DNA from 2 places in the Peptacetobacter sp. AB845 genome. Region 2 is predicted to be linked to the other one. Evidence: predicted binding sites of a transcription regulator. Region 2 holds the regulator's gene; the other holds the start of a gene.
The links. The regulator HrcA, encoded in region 2, represses chaperone genes, less so after heat shock. The targets are predictions, from matches to a motif close to TTAGCACTCNNNNNNNNNGAGTGCTAA.
Positions count from the first base shown of each region.

Region 1: groES (co-chaperone GroES) is a predicted target of HrcA. The motif match lies at 1,925-1,951, and genes of this name have one in related genera.

Region 1 is NZ_CP180001.1:636,817-640,252, reverse strand. It holds gene groL (chaperonin GroEL) at 1-1,459, opposite strand, end outside; gene groES (co-chaperone GroES) at 1,582-1,866, opposite strand; gene ACK2WO_RS03295 (DNA-3-methyladenine glycosylase family protein) at 2,046-2,921, opposite strand; gene ACK2WO_RS03290 (hypothetical protein) at 3,054-3,436, opposite strand, start outside.
Region 2 is NZ_CP180001.1:2,312,542-2,315,977, forward strand. It holds gene dnaK (molecular chaperone DnaK) at 1-587, opposite strand, end outside; gene grpE (nucleotide exchange factor GrpE) at 687-1,268, opposite strand; gene hrcA (heat-inducible transcriptional repressor HrcA) at 1,295-2,314, opposite strand; gene hemW (radical SAM family heme chaperone HemW) at 2,588-3,436, opposite strand, start outside.

The DNA of each region.
Region 1 (3,436 bases), 870 kb from region 2:
TATTTACATATTCTTCGTTTAATGCATCAAATCCTACATGAAGGTCTGCATCCATTACATTTTTAACTATAACTGCACCTTCAAGTCCAGCATTTATAGCTATCTGTCTTAATGGTTCTTCAAGAGCTTTTCTTATTATATTAGCACCTAGTTTTTCTTCACCTTCTAGTGAATTAACTAGCTCTTCTACTGCTGGTATTACGCTTACAAGTGCAGTACCACCACCAGCTACTATACCTTCTTCAACAGCTGCTTTTGTAGCATTTAAAGCATCTTCTATTCTTAATTTCTTTTCTTTCATTTCAACTTCTGTAGCAGCACCTACTCTAACAACCGCAACACCACCAGCAAGTTTTGCTAATCTTTCCTGAAGTTTTTCTCTATCAAAATCAGAAGTTGTCTGGTCTATCATGTATCTTATCTGATTTATTCTTTCGTCTATTGCTTCTTTAAATCCAGCTCCACCTACTATTGTAGTAGCTTCTTTTGTAACTTTAACTGATGCTGCATTACCAAGCATGTAAAGTTCTGTATCTTTTAAATCATATCCTAGTTCATCAGATATTACCTGAGCACCTGTTAATGTAGCTATATCTCCTAGCATATCTTTTCTTCTATCACCAAATCCTGGAGCCTTAACAGCTACAACATCAAATGTTCCTCTTAATTTATTAACTACTAATGTAGATAATGCTTCACCTTCTACATCGTCGGCTATTATTAATAATTTTCTTCCCTGCTGAACTATCTGTTCAAGTATAGGTAATATTTCCTGTATGTTAGATATTTTCTTATCTGTTATTAATATGTATGGATTGTCTAAAACAGCTTCCATTTTATCTACATCTGTTACCATGTAAGCTGATACGAATCCTCTGTCAAACTGCATACCTTCAACAGCGTCTAATTCAGTGTGCATAGTTTTTGATTCTTCAACTGTTATAACACCATCTTTACCAACTATTTCCATAGCTTCAGCTAATAATTTACCAACTTCTTCATCTCCTGAAGAAACTGATGCAACCTGAGATATTTCTTCTTTAGTAGATATATCTTTTGAATGAGCTTTTAACTGTTCAACTGCAACATCTACAGCTTTCTGTATACCTTTTCTTAAAAGAACTGGGTTAGATCCTGCTGTTACGTTTTTTAAACCTTCTCTGATTATTGCCTGAGCAAGTACTGTAGCTGTTGTAGTACCATCTCCTGCTATATCATTAGTTTTAACTGCAACTTCTTTAACTAGCTGTGCACCCATATTTTCAAATCTATCTTCAAGTTCTATTTCTTTTGCTATTGTTACACCGTCATTAGTTATAAGTGGAGTTCCAAATTTTTTATCAAGTATTACATTTCTTCCTTTTGGTCCCATTGTAACCTTAACTGTATCTGCTAATTTATTTACTCCTGCTGCTAATGCTTTTCTTGTATCTTCTGAGAATTTTATTTCTTTTGCCATTTTAACTACCTCCCCAAATTAAAACAAATATTATAAAATTAAATCGTTTAAATCTAATCTTTAATTAAATTTGAATTTAATTCTGTTAATCAAATCTTTTAACCACGCTTCTATAATTTTAATTATTCTAATACTGCTAATATATCTGCTTCTTTTATTATTATGTATTCTTCACCTTCAACTTTAACTTCTGTTCCTGCGTATTTAGAATATATAACCTTATCACCTTTTTTAAGTTCCATTTTTATTTCTTTACCGTCTACTATTCCACCTGGTCCGACTTCTATTACTTCAGCTATCTGAGGCTGTTCTTTTGCTGCACCTGCAAGTATTATTCCGCTTGCAGTTTTTTCTTCTGCCTCTGCTCTTTTTATTACTACTCTGTCTGCTAATGGTCTTATTTTCATTATTAGCGCCTCCTATTTTATATACATCAATTTATAAGTTTAATCGCTTATTTTTTCTTTAGCACTCTAAGACTATGAGTGCTAACAATTATTATAATATACCTTTTATTTTTATTTTTCAATACCTTATAAGCAAATTTTTATCCTTTATTTACAACTATTAATAACTACTTTTCATACTATTTTCCTATACCTAATTCTCTAGCATAATAGAACAGATACTGCTGTGCATATCCAGCTATATCACCAAATTTTTCAAGAGCAAATTTTCTCATCTTAGGTAGACTCATATCTTCTTCAATATAGAATTCCTGCATAACTCTCTTTACCCAAACATCCACTGGGAACGTATCTATCTTCTGCATTCCAAATAATGCTATGCAATCGCAAACTTTTGGACCAACTCCATTAAATTTTTTAAGCTCTTTACAGCAATCTTCTGTACTAAGTTTTCTAAAGTCTTTAACATCTAGTCCAAGCTCTACAACTGATTCACATGTACTCTTTATGTATTTATCTCTAAATCCAGTTTTACACTCTCTTATCTCTTCCTGTGTAGCCTTGTTTAGCTCTTCAGGTGTTGGAAATGCGTAGTATTTATTTCCTCTGTATTCTCCTATGAATTTTCCATATCTTTCAGATAGATTTTCTATAGCTCTCTGTATCATAGGTATTCTGTTGTTTGAAGATATTATAAATGATATAAGCATCTCCCAACTGTCCTGTCTAAGTATTCTGATTCCCCATCCAAAATCTACGGCTTTATCTAGATATTCATCGAATTCTTTAAGAGTGCTTTTTATTTTTCCATAATCTGTGTCCATGTCGAAGTAGTCACGCCATATATTTTCGTAGTCCTCTTTTGTTGTATTATCTATAGTTACATTGTTTCCTTCTCTTTTTACGTTAATCACTTTCCCCATAGCAACACCTGTGTATGATCCGTCTTCTTCTGCTTTCCATCTGAAGCACTGACCACATTCGAATATATGCTTTGGATCAAAGTCTTCCACATTTTCTAATATTATTCCATTTTCTTTTTCTATAATATTCATAATCCACCTCTTAAGTTCTTATTTTATATATAGTTTAATAAAAAAAGAAGAAACTATCAATAATATAGAATTATATCTATAATATTGATTAGATTCTTCTTTAAATAATTCTCTTATTATTAAACTTGTTCATTATATTCCCATTATTCTTTGATATACATCATTAAGATATGTCCATATTGAATCTGTAGACTTATATGTTTTTCCATTATCCTTATCTTTTACATTTAATACAAAATATTTATCTTTGTCTCTATCAAAAAATACTTTGAAATTATAATTTCCTGTTTCGCTATTTGTACTATCCATGTTAATTAATGTTCCATTGTCATAGGATTCAACTTCGTATATATCATAATTATACATTACTTCTGATATAGTGGTTGTTGCACCTCCCCACCGACATATAGAATTTAAAAAATTGTTCATATCATCATCGTATACTGTACAACTTCCACCAGATGGTAAATCAGAAGAATATGTGTATATATTTGATTTCTTTTCTTCTTCCTCTT
Region 2 (3,436 bases):
TTACCAGCTGTAGCTAAAACTTCGAAAGTACCATCACCTATTTCAAGTAATGAAACGTCGAATGTACCTCCACCTAAGTCGAATACTAATATTTTTTTGTCCTGATCTAATTTATCCATACCGTAAGCAAGTGATGCTGCTGTTGGTTCGTTTATTATTCTCTTAACTTCAAGTCCTGCTATTCTACCAGCGTCTTTAGTTGCCTGTCTCTGAGCATCTGTGAAGTATGCTGGAACAGTTATAACTGCTTCTGTTACTTTTTCACCTAAGTAGCTTTCTGCATCAGATTTTAATTTCTGAAGTATTATTGCTGATATTTCCTGTGGTGAATAATCTTTTCCATCTATATTTACTTTGTAGTCAGTACCCATATGAGTTTTTATTGAGCTTATAGTTCTATCTGCATTTGTTACTGCCTGTCTTTTTGCTGGTTCCCCAACTATTCTTTCTCCATCTTTAGTGAAAGCTACTACTGAAGGAGTAGTTCTCATACCTTCTGAGTTTGGTATTATCTGTGGTTCTCCACCTTCTAATACTGCTACACATGAGTTTGTTGTACCTAAGTCTATACCTATTACCTTTGCCATTTTAATTTCCTCCTTTATGATTATAAATCATATTATGATTTGTAATTTACCTTTTTAAAAATTTAATTCTTTTAATTAAGTTGTGCTAGTTAATTTATACTAGCAAGAAACTTTTACCATTGTTGCTCTAACAACTTTTTCATTTAATTTATATCCTTTTTGTAGTACATCTACAACTTTACCAGGTTCTACACCGCATATATGATCCTGCATAACCGCCTGATGGAAGTTTGGATCAAATGGCCCATCTTCAGCCTCTATTTCCTGAAGTCCAAATTTAGCAAGTGTATCTAAAAGCTGTTTATATACTAGCTCTATTCCCTGATAAACTGGAGTTCCTTTGTCTGCAGAATCAAGAGCTCTTTCCATATTGTCTATAACTGGAATAAGTTCTGCCATTATTTTTTCATTTGCAAATATTCCAATTGTTTCTTTTTCTTCATTAGTTCTTCTTCTGTAGTTTGCATACTCAGCCTGAAGTCTCTGATATTTATCATTCATATCAGCTATTTCATCTTTTAATTTTTTTTCTTCAAGTTTAGCATTTATATCTGTTACTTTTTCTGCTTCACCTTCTATCTCTTCATTAGAAACATTTAACTCTTCGTTTTGAGTTTCCTCACACGTTTTAGTTTCTTTCGTCTCTTCGTTTATACCTCTATTATTTTCCAAGACATACACCCCTCAGTCAATCAGCTTTTGCTGTTTTATTTCTTTTTATTTAGTAAAATGCTCATATAATTTATTATTGAGCAAACTCTAGCGTAATCCATTCTTGTAGGTCCTATAAAGCTTATTTTTCCTAATGTATTATTATCTACATTATATGTAGCTGTTACGACACTACAATCTTTTTCAAGACCTTTTCCATTTTCATTACCTATCAAAATATTCAGGTTATCCTTTTGAATTCCCTTTTGTTTGATAAGATCTGTAACGGCATCCTTTTCTTCAACTAGGTTTAAAAATTCTTTTGCTTTTATTATGTCGTTAAACTCTGGATAGTTGAATATGTTCGTCGCTCCATTCAATGTCAATGAATAGTCATCATCCGAGTCATCTCCATTTAGTATGTTAATCAATTCATCGACTACCATTGAAAACTCACCAATCTGATATTTAACATAAGATATAAAGTTTTCATCTAAATCTGATAAACTCTTTCCAGCAAGTCTTTTAGTTAAGCTATCTGATATAAGATTTAACTTAGCCTGTTCAATATTTTCTCTTACAGGTATACTTGCTTTTTTTACATTTCCTTTTTCTGATACTACTATTAAAAGTATCTCGTTTTCATTTAAATTTACCAACTGTATATATTTTATTACGTTGTTTGTTATACTCTTTGTAATAGCTACTGTAGTATAATTGGTTAATTTTGATAGCATCTTTGATGTTTCATGAATTAAAACATTTATATTATCTATATTGTTTTTCATACAGTTTTCAATTAACCTTTTTTCCTCATCAGTAAGCTCTCCCTTGCTCATTAAAGAATCAACATATAGTCTATATCCTTTAACAGAAGGTACACGACCTGCAGATGTGTGAGGCTGTATCAAATATCCCAACTCTTCCAAATCAGCCATTTCATTTCTTATAGTCGCTGCACTGACTCCAAAATCATGTTTCTTTGAAATTGTTCTAGAACCGATAGCCTCTGCTGTATCAATATAATCTTTAACTATCGCCTTAAGTATATTTAATTTTCTTTCATTCAATTCCAAATCTATCACCTTCTTACTTTATTAGCACTCATCATTTAGGAGTGCTAAAAAGCTTATACTTATTTTATAACACCTTTAAATTTTTTTGTCAACATCTTTTGAAAAACTTTTTGAAAAGTATTTTTGAACACAAAAAAAGAAATCCAATTATACTATAATTAGATTCCTTTATTGCAAATTCAATACCTTCTTTTACAAATTGTCCACCAGATACTTCGAGTGCTAATTTTTTATTTTTTGTATTCTCTATTACCTTTTGTATGCTTTTTTACTTTAAGATAATATTTCTAAAAATACGCTATTAGAAATTTCTCTACCCTTTTGAGTCAATCTTACACTTTTTTCATCTACAAGTAAAAGTCCTCTATCAACAAGATCATCTACCTGCTTTTGATATTTATCACAAAATTCAATTTTAAATCTATTTTTAAAATCAATTCTATTTATTCCCTCAGTCATTCTTAGGCACATAAATACCATTTCCTCTATCATTTCTTCATCAGAAAGATTTTCAACATTTATAATAGGCTTTTCATTGTTTTCTATTTTTTTATGGTAACTATTTAAATTAGCTTCATTTGTATACCTATTTCTTCCAAGGTATCCTGCTGCTCCCGCTCCAAGACCAAGATAGTTTTTACACTGCCAGTAGATTATATTGTGTTTACATTCTTTTCCTTTCTTAGAGTAGTTGGATATCTCATACTGATTGTACCCGTTCTCCTTTAGATAATTAATTGTATACTCGTACATTTCTATATCTCTATTTTCGTCCATAAGTTCAAACTCTTCCCTCTCATACATATCGAAAAGCTCTGTTCCTTCTTCAAGTATAAGAGAATATGCTGAAATATGTTCTGGATTTAAACCTACAACTTTTTCTAAGCTCTCTTTCCAATCTTCTTCTGTCTGATTTGGTAAAGCAAACATCAAATCAATATTTATATTGTCAAATCCTACATCTCTGGCTTCTCTAAAATTCTTTTCAAATTCCTCATAAGTATGAATCCTTCCTATGTAGTTTAAATGATGATTTTGTACAGCTTGAAGCCCTATGCTAAGTCTATTTATACCACTACTCTTAATAGCCTCTAACTTTTCTCTATCAATAGTCCCTGGATT